DNA from 3 places in the Pseudomonas sp. JV414 genome. Region 2 is predicted to be linked to each of the others. Evidence: predicted binding sites of a transcription regulator. Region 2 holds the regulator's gene; each other region holds the start of a gene.

Region 1 (3,243 bases), on a different contig from region 2:
GGTGTACGAAGGTACGAACCTTGATTTCTTCTTCGCTTTTCAGGGCGATGTAAGCGTCGATGAAGTCGTCGCTGAAAACGCCGCCTTTGGTCAGGAACGCACGACCTTTGTCCAGCTCTTCCAAGGCTTCTTTCAGGCTGCCGCAAACTTGTGGGATCTCTTTCGCCTCTTCAGGCGGCAGGTCGTACAGGTTTTTGTCAGCTGCGTCGCCAGGGTGGATTTTGTTCTGGATGCCGTCCAGGCCAGCCATCAACAGTGCAGCGAAGCCCAGGTACGGGTTAGCTGCTGGATCCGGGAAGCGAGCTTCGATACGGCGAGCGCGAGGGCTGGACACGTAAGGAATACGGATCGAAGCCGAACGGTTGCGAGCCGAGTAAGCCAGCATCACTGGCGCTTCGAAACCTGGGACCAGACGCTTGTAGGAGTTGGTCGACGGGTTGGTGAAGCCGTTCAGAGCCTTACCGTGCTTGATGATGCCGCCGATGAAGTACAGAGCGGTGTCGGACAGGCCGGCATAGCCTTCGCCAGCGAAGGTGTTCTTGCCATCTTTGGCGATGGACAGGTGAACGTGCATGCCCGAACCGTTGTCGCCGTACAGAGGCTTAGGCATGAAGGTCGCGGTGCGGCCGTATGCGTCAGCAACGTTGTGTACGCAGTACTTCAGGGTTTGAACTTCGTCAGCCTTGGCAACCAGGGTGTTGAACTTCACGCCGATTTCGTTCTGACCGGCAGTCGCCACTTCGTGGTGGTGAACTTCGATGACCAGGCCCATTTCTTCCATGGCGTTGCACATGGAGGTACGGATTTCGTGGTCGTGGTCGAACGGCGGAACAGGGAAGTAGCCGCCTTTGACGCCCGGACGGTGGCCTTTGTTGCCGCCTTCCACGTCCTGGTCGGACATCCACGAACCTTGTTCGGAGAAGATTTTGAACATCGAACCGGAGATGTCGGACTTGAACTTCACTTCGTCGAAGATGAAGAACTCAGGCTCTGGACCCACGAATACGGTGTCGCCGATACCGGTCGACTTCAGGTATTCCTCGGCACGCTTGGCGATCGCACGTGGGTCACGGTCGTAGCCTTGCATGGTCGAAGGCTCGATCACGTCGCAAACCAGGATCAGGGTCGGCTCTTCGGTGAACGGGTCGAGAACGGCAGTGCTGTCGTCCGGCATCAGGATCATGTCGGAAGCTTCGATGCCTTTCCAGCCAGCGATGGAGGAACCGTCGAACATTTTGCCTTCTTCGAAGAAAGCTTCATCCAGCCCATCGCGAGCCGGCATGGTCACGTGGTGCTGAGTGCCTTTGGTGTCCGTGAAGCGCAGATCAATCCACTTGACGTCATGATCTTTGATGAGTTGAACCGACTTCGACATAGTGTCCTCCGGGTGGCTTCGGGCTTAGTAGTGGATGCCCTTAGAATGTGGGTGATGCCGGCGCGAATACTCTGCCAAGGCAACCTGCCTCACAAGGGAGCAAATTGCATGCCAGTGCCCCACCATGGGTTTTTTGCCCCAATATCACGCTTATAAAGGTGCAAAGCCTCGAAAAGCGCCAAACCTCGCCCTGTAATGTAGCGTTGAATTCCATAAATGACCTGTTTTGGTGCGCGCAAAACCTTCTGCACATTAACTGGTTAAACCTTGAGCAATTTCCGCTATAATCCGCGCCCCCCTTTTTCGGCTGGCCCAGCGCGCGCTGTTTTCATGAAACTAATCGTAAAAGTCTTCCCCGAGATCACCATCAAGAGCCGCCCGGTACGGATGCGTTTCATCCGCCAGTTGGCCAAAAACATCCGTACCGTGCTCCGCGATCTGGACCCGGCTGTGGTGGTGAACGGTGTGTGGGACAATCTCGAGCTGGAAACCCGCGTCAGCGAGCCGAAAGCCCTGAAGGAGATGACCGAGCGCCTGAGCTGCATGCCGGGCATCGCGCATTTCCTGCAGGTCGATGAATACCCGTTGGGCGACTTCGACGACATCGTCGCCAAGTGCAAGCAGCATTTCGGTGACGCCCTGGCCGGGAAGATCTTTTCGGTGCGCTGCAAGCGTGCCGGCAAGCACGAATTCAGCTCCATGGACGTCGAGAAATACGTCGGCAGCCAACTGCGTCGTCAGTGCGGTGCCGCCGGAATCTCGCTCAAAGAGCCGGAAATCGAAGTTCGCATCGAAATTCGCGACAAACGGTTGTTCGTGATCCACAGCCAGCACAACAGCATCGGCGGTTATCCGCTGGGTGCCCTGGAACAGACGCTTGTACTGATGTCCGGTGGCTTCGATTCCACCGTCGCCGCCTACCAGATCATGCGCCGCGGGCTGATGAGCCATTTCTGCTTCTTCAATCTGGGCGGACGTGCCCACGAACTGGGCGTCATGGAAGTCGCGCACTTCATCTGGAAGAAGTACGGCAGCTCCCAACGCGTGTTATTTGTCAGTGTGCCGTTCGAGGAAGTACTGGGAGAAATTCTCGGGAAAGTCGATAACAGTCATATGGGCGTAGTTTTGAAGCGTATGATGTTGCGCGCTGCTTCCCGTATTGCCGATCGGCTGGAGATCGAAGCGCTGGTTACCGGCGAAGCGATTTCCCAGGTGTCGAGCCAGACGTTGCCAAACCTGTCCGTGATCGACTGCGTGACTGACAAGCTGGTCTTGCGACCGCTGATCGCCAGTCACAAGCAGGACATCATCGACCTGGCCAACGAAATCGGTACTGCCGATTTCGCCAAGCACATGCCGGAATACTGCGGGGTCATCTCGGTGAACCCAAAGACCCACGCCAAGCGTCCGCGCGTGGAGCATGAAGAGAAAGAATTCGACATGGCAGTACTCGAGCGTGCGCTCGAGAACGCCAAGCTGGTGCCGATCGATCGCGTGATCGACGAATTGGGCCAGGATTTGCAGATCGAAGAAGTCAGCGAAGCACTGGCGGGCCAGATCATCATCGACATCCGTCACCCGGATGCCGCTGAAGACGAGCCGCTGGAACTCGCTGGCATTGAGGTGCAGACGATGCCGTTTTATGCATTGAACGCTCGTTTCAAGGAACTGGACCCTACTCGCCAGTACCTGTTGTATTGCGACAAAGGCGTGATGAGTCGCCTGCATGCCCACCATTTGCTCAGTGAGGGGCATGCCAATGTGCGCGTTTATCGACCGAGCTAAGTGCCCGGGGCTGTTTGCCTGTGGCCTGCGTCACCGGCCCCCCGACGCCGCCGTCAAGCTGTAACGGCTTTGCCGGACTCTAC
Region 2 (3,243 bases):
GCATGCTGGCGATCTGGCGGAGCAATTCCAGATGTGCATCGGTGGCGGCTTCCGGGACCAGCAGCACAAACAGCAGGTCAACCGGTGCGCCATCAATGGCGTCGAAATCGATAGGGGCTTCCAGGTGCAGCAGCGCACTGATTGGCGAGGTGCAGCCTTTGAGCCGGCAGTGGGGGATGGCGATGCCGTTGCCGAAACCGGTAGAACCGAGTTTCTCACGGGCAATCAGGGCCTCGAAGACGTCCTGCATTTCCAGATCCGGTACTTCGCGGTGGATAAGGTTGGCAATTTGCTCGAGGGCTTTCTTTTTACTGCCACCCGGCGCGTTCACTTGAGAACGGCCGGGGGTCAGGATGGTTTCTAGTCGGATCATGGATTGGGGGGGTTAACGACCGGTTGCGCCCTGGAGGAGGCTCTGGGTCTTTTCCTTATGCTTTTTGAGTTGGCGATCCAGCTTGTCGGTCAGCAGGTCGATGGCGGCATACATGTCCGTATGCTCGGCATTGGCGACCACTTCTCCGCCGGGAATATGCAGCGTGGCTTCGATCTTCTGCAGCAGTTTTTCGACGTTCATCGTGACTTGTACATTGGTGATCTTGTCGAAATGCCTCTCTAATCGGTCGAGTTTTTCGCCGATATAGGTGCGCAGGGGTTCGGTCACTTCCAGTTGGTGTCCACTGATGTTGACTTGCATACAGCTTCTCCTTCGTTGCCAGTGCATAAAGCGGCAGGCAGAAATGCCTGCCACTGGAACGCTGTGGCGAGCCCGGCGGCTACATCAACCGCTTCCGTTCGCTGGAAGGCGCGATCCCCAGGGATTCGCGGTACTTGGCGACGGTGCGACGGGCTACCTGAATGCCTTGTGCCTCCAGTAAACCAGCGATCTTGCTGTCACTCAACGGCTTTTTCTGATTTTCCGCGGCAACCAGTTTTTTGATGATCGCGCGGATCGCCGTGGACGAGCATTCACCGCCTTCGGAGGTACTGACGTGGCTGGAAAAAAAGTATTTCAGTTCATAGATGCCCCGTGGGGTATGCATGAATTTTTGCGTGGTCACCCGTGAAATCGTCGATTCGTGCATGCCCACCGCTTCGGCGATGTCATGCAGCACCAACGGTTTCATGGCTTCGTCACCGTATTCAAGAAAGCCGCGCTGATGCTCGACGATCTGGGTGGCGACTTTCATCAGGGTTTCATTGCGGCTTTGCAGGCTCTTGATGAACCAGCGAGCTTCCTGCAACTGATTACGCATGAACGTGTTATCAGCGCTGGTATCGGCGCGACGCACGAAACCGGCGTACTGGGCGTTGACCCGCAGGCGTGGCACCGATTCCTGATTCAGCTCCACCAGCCAGCGCTCGTTGTCCTTGCGCACGATCACGTCGGGAACGACGTATTCGGCTTCGGCGGACTCGATTTGTGAACCCGGGCGCGGGTTGAGGCTCTGGACCAATTCGATGACCTGACGCAGTTCATCTTCCTTGAGCTTCATGCGGCGCATCAGCTGGCTGTAGTCGCGGCTGCCGAGCAGGTCGATGTAATCGGTGACCAGGCGCTTGGCCTCGGCCAGCCAAGGGGTCTTGGCGGGCAGCTGGCGCAGTTGCAGCAGCAGGCATTCGCCGAGGTTGCGGGCGCCGATGCCAGCGGGTTCGAATTGCTGGATGCGGTGCAGGACGGCTTCGATTTCGTCCAGTTCGATGTCCAGTTCCGGGTCGAAGGCTTCGAGGATTTCCTCGAGGGTTTCGTCCAGGTAGCCCTGATTGTTGATGCAGTCGATCAGGGTCACGGCGATCAGGCGATCGGTGTCGGACATCGGTGCCAGGTTCAGTTGCCAGAGCAAATGGCTTTGCAGGCTTTCACCGACCGATGTGCGGGTGGTGAAATCCCACTCGTCGTCATCGTTGCTCGGCAGGCTGCTGGCGCTGGTCTGGTAGACGTCCTCCCAGGCAGTGTCGACGGGCAATTCGTTGGGAATACGCTCGTTCCAGTCGCCTTCCTCGAGGTTATCCACCGTTGGGGCGGTTTCCTGGTAGGAGGGTTCCTGAATGTCGGCGTTGGGTTTCTGTTCGGCGCTATCGGCCAAGGGGTCGGCGTTATCGAAGTCGTCGCCTTCTTCCTGGCGTTCGAGCATCGGATTGGACTCCAGGGCCTCCTGGATTTCCTGTTGCAGGTCCAGGGTCGACAATTGGAGCAGGCGGATGGCCTGTTGCAGCTGCGGTGTCATCGTCAGCTGCTGGCCCATTCTCAAGACTAGCGATGGTTTCATGGCAGGGGCTTAACACCTTATTCGCCGGCGCACATGCGCCATCCACTACAGGGCGCCGAAGCGCCAAACATAAGCAAATTATATGCCTGAAACTGGAGTGTTTGCCTAGAGCGCTGTAACAATAAAAACTTATTGATTTTTTTATTGAAGCGAGCGCTCTCTCGGCGACCCGGGCACCTCAGTGCTTACAGGCGGAACTCATGACCCAGATACACTTCCTTGACCAGTTCATTGGCCAGGATGGTGGCGGAGTCACCTTCAGCGATCAGTTGGCCATCGTTGACGATGTAGGCGGTTTCGCAGATATCCAGGGTTTCGCGGACGTTGTGGTCCGTGATCAGCACACCAATGCCTTTGGCCTTGAGATGATGAATGATCTGCTTGATGTCGCCCACCGAAATCGGGTCTACGCCGGCGAAGGGTTCGTCGAGGAGGATGAATTTCGGATTGGTGGCCAGTGCCCGGGCGATTTCCACGCGGCGGCGTTCACCACCGGACAGGCTCATGCCAAGGTTGTCGCGGATGTGGTGGATGTGAAATTCCTGCAGCAGGCTTTCCAGCTCTTTGCGACGACCGGCCTTGTCGAGTTCCTTGCGAGTCTCGAGGATGGCCATGATGTTGTCGGCCACCGACAGTTTGCGGAAGATCGACGCTTCTTGCGGAAGATAACCGATACCCGCCTTCGCACGACCGTGCATCGGCTGGTGGCTGACGTCCAGGTCATCGATCAGTACGCGGCCCTGATCGGCCTGTACCAGGCCGACAATCATGTAGAAGCAGGTGGTTTTACCGGCACCGTTAGGGCCAAGCAGGCCGACGATCTGACCGCTGTCGATGGACAGGCTGACGTCGCGCACGACCTGACGGCTCTTGTAGCTCTTGGCCAGATGCTGAGCTTTCAGAGTTGCCATTACTGGGCCTTTTGCTCGTCGGTTTTCTTCTTCGGCTGGATCACCATGTCGATGCGAGGGCGCGA
Region 3 (3,243 bases), on a different contig from region 2:
CCTGGATCAATGGCTGGCGAGAAGGACGCGGCGACAACTGGGACGGTATGACCGGCACTGCGGGAATCCACAGACTCAACGAACTTCACGCCGTCGGCTAATACAGGGCACACACTCCGACACGACAATCTGATTACGCAACGACTTAACCACGCACGTCCCATCCGGACGGCGGGCTTCGGCCCAGGGGCTCCTTCGAGGAGCCCTTTTTTATGTCTGATATCTGGCTAAGCACGCCTGCGGAACTGGCTAAACACAATCCCCCTGTAGGCGCTGCCGAAGGCTGCGATCTTTTGATCTTGCCCTTGATTGTAAAAAGCAAAATCAAAAGATCGCAGCCTTCGGCAGCTCCTACATTGACCGTGTACACCGCACCCCAGATGTCAGCTAGCGCAGCGCGGCGATGGCATCCACCGACTCACGAATCAACGCCGGACCTTTATAGATGAAGCCGGAGTAGAGCTGCACCAAACTCGCACCCGCGGCGATTTTCTCAGCCGCGTGCTTGCCTTCGGTGATGCCGCCCACGGCGATGATCGGCAAGCGACCGGCCAGTTCCGCTGCCAGCACCTTCACCGTGTGAGTGCTCTTGTCGCGAACCGGTGCGCCGGACAACCCGCCCGCCTCGTCACCATGTTCCATGCCTTCGACGCCAACGCGACTCAGGGTGGTGTTGGTGGCAATCACCGCGTCCATCCCGGTTTCGATCAGCGCTTGGGCGACTTGAGCGGTTTCTTCGTCGGTCATGTCCGGCGCGATCTTGATCGCCAGCGGTACATGTTTGCCATGACGCAGGGCCAGTTCCGCCCGGCGGGTGGCCAGGTCGGCGAGCAATTGCTTGAGCGAATCGCCGAATTGCAGGCTGCGCAGGCCTGGAGTGTTCGGCGAACTGACGTTGACCGTCACATAGCTGGCGTGGGCATAGACCTTGTCCAGGCAGATCAGGTAGTCATCGACCGCACGCTCAACCGGCGTATCGAAGTTCTTGCCGATGTTGATGCCCAGCACGCCCTTGTACTTGGCCGCTGCCACGCGAGCGAGCAAGTGATCGACGCCGAGGTTATTGAAACCCATGCGGTTGATGATCGCCTCGGCGTCCGGCAAGCGGAAAATCCGTGGTTTCGGGTTGCCCGGTTGCGGACGCGGCGTGATGGTGCCGATTTCGACGAAACCGAAACCCAATTGGGCAAACCCGTCGATCGCTGCGCCGTTTTTGTCCAGACCCGCCGCCAAACCCACCGGGTTCGGGAACTCCAGGCCCATGACTGTCACCGGCATTTTCGCTGGCGCCTTGCACAGCAAGCCGTTAAGGCCCAAACGTCCGCCCGCGCCGATCAGGTCCAGGGACAGATCGTGGGAGGTTTCCGGGGAAAGTTTGAACAGCAGCTGACGGGCCAGGGTGTACATGGGCAGGCTTGACTCGGTTGGCGATGAGAGGCGGCGATTATAGCCGCGCATCAGGGCTTCACGCGAGGCGCGCAACAAAATCAGCCAGCGATGGCATATGCCTTGCACCGTCACAGGCATCAGCACTCATGCCAACGGCGGGATGAGTGGAAGGACAATGGCGTCGTCACCCGGCTTTGCCCACGCAAAGGCCTTGGGACGACGCTTTTTTTTGGAAGGTGCGAAATCGATGAACGAACCATCAGCCGGCCCACTGGCCTGGGTCAATGGCAGCGATGCCCCGGAAAAAACCGCAATCAACCTCGGCTTCATGGCCCTGAGCGACTGCGCCTCAGTGGTGGTCGCGGCCACTCAGGGCTTCGCCCAACCGTACGGTCTGACCCTGAACCTCAAGCGCCAATCATCCTGGGCCAACCTGCGGGACAAACTGGTCAGCGGCGAACTCGACGCCGCCCACAGCCTGTACGGCCTGATTTACGCCGTGCACCTGGGCATCGGCGGCGTAGCCTCCACCGATATGGCCGTGCTCATGGGCCTGAATCAGAACGGCCAGAGCATCAACCTCTCCCACGGCTTGCAGGCCCTGGGCGTGACCAGTCCTGAAGCACTGGACCGGCATGTGCACCAAAGTCGCCCAAAACTGACCTTCGCCCAGACATTTCCTACGGGCACCCACGCCATGTGGCTGTATTACTGGCTCGCGAGCCAGGGTATTCATCCGTTGCAGGATGTCGACAGCGTGGTGGTCCCGCCGCCGCAAATGGTCGCGCACCTGCAAGCCGGGCGCATCGACGGCTTCTGCGTCGGCGAGCCATGGGCGGCCAGTGCGGTGCAGCAAAATCTCGGGTTTACCATGGCCACCAGCCAGACCCTCTGGCCCGATCACCCGGAAAAAGTCCTCGGCTGCACCCGCGCCTTCGTTGAGCAATACCCCAATACCGCACGGGCATTGGTGATGGCGATCCTCGAGGCCAGCCGATTCATCGAAGCCAGCCACGAAAATCGCCGCAGCACCGCGCAACTGTTGAGTGCACCCGAGTATCTGGATGCACCGCTCGATTGCATCGAACCGCGCTTGCTCGGTGACTACGCCGACGGCTTGGGTAATCGCTGGCAAGACCCGCACGCCATGCGTTTCCACGGTGGTGGTGAGGTCAATCTGCCGTATTTGTCCGACGGTATGTGGTTCATGACCCAGTTCCGGCGCTGGGGTTTGTTGCGTGATGACCCGGATTACCTCGGCGTGGCCCGTCAGGTCCAGCAACTAGACTTATACCGTGAGGCCGCCACTGCTGTCGGTGTGCCCGCCCGGAGTCAGGAAATGCGCAGCAGTCAATTGATCGACGGCAAAGTCTGGGACGGTTCGGACCCGGCCGGCTATGCCCGCAGCTTCACGCTGCACGCCATGAGCGACAGCGCTCCCCTTCTCGCCAGCCGCTGACAGGAGCCTGCGAATATGTTGCGTATCCTGCTGATCAATGACACTGCGAAAAAAGTCGGGCGTCTGAAGGCGGCCCTGACCGAAGCCGGGTTCGAGGTCATCGACGAGTCCGGTCTGACCATTGACCTGCCCGCGCGCGTCGAAACGGTGCGTCCGGACGTGATCCTGATCGATACCGAGTCACCGAGCCGCGATGTGATGGAGCAAGTGGTGCTGGTGACCCGCGACCAACCACGGCCGATTGTGATGTTCACCGACGAGCACGACCCCGACGTAATGCGCCGCGCAATCAAGTCCGGCGTCAGTGCCTACATCGTCGAAGGCATTCACGCACAACGCTTGCAGCCGATTCTCGACGTGGCCATGGCACGCTTTGAAAGCGACCAGGCCCTGCG

The links. Region 2 encodes sigma-54, which starts transcription at its own class of promoters, with help from an activator protein. Its sites were predicted from a motif close to ANTGGCATNNANNTTGCTNT; they were not measured.
Region 1: the regulator sigma-54 is predicted to act here: its motif matches at 1,472-1,491, upstream of glnA (glutamate--ammonia ligase).
Region 3: the regulator sigma-54 is predicted to act here: its motif matches at 1,497-1,516, upstream of F6R97_RS25255 (CmpA/NrtA family ABC transporter substrate-binding protein).

Annotation. Positions count from the first base shown of each region.
Region 1 covers NZ_VYKC01000009.1:403,221-406,463, reverse strand. Annotated here, with positions in the region: gene glnA (glutamate--ammonia ligase) at 1-1,375, opposite strand, end outside; gene thiI (tRNA uracil 4-sulfurtransferase ThiI) at 1,706-3,160, shown strand.
Region 2 covers NZ_VYKC01000007.1:116,003-119,245, reverse strand. Annotated here, with positions in the region: gene ptsN (PTS IIA-like nitrogen regulatory protein PtsN) at 1-373, opposite strand, end outside; gene hpf (ribosome hibernation-promoting factor, HPF/YfiA family) at 386-694, opposite strand; gene F6R97_RS10240 (RNA polymerase factor sigma-54) at 774-2,267, opposite strand; gene lptB (LPS export ABC transporter ATP-binding protein) at 2,453-3,178, opposite strand; gene lptA (lipopolysaccharide transport periplasmic protein LptA) at 3,178-3,243, opposite strand, start outside.
Region 3 covers NZ_VYKC01000022.1:268,530-271,772, reverse strand. Annotated here, with positions in the region: gene rmf (ribosome modulation factor) at 1-101, shown strand, start outside; gene F6R97_RS25260 (quinone-dependent dihydroorotate dehydrogenase) at 388-1,407, opposite strand; gene F6R97_RS25255 (CmpA/NrtA family ABC transporter substrate-binding protein) at 1,637-2,848, shown strand; gene F6R97_RS25250 (ANTAR domain-containing response regulator) at 2,864-3,243, shown strand, end outside.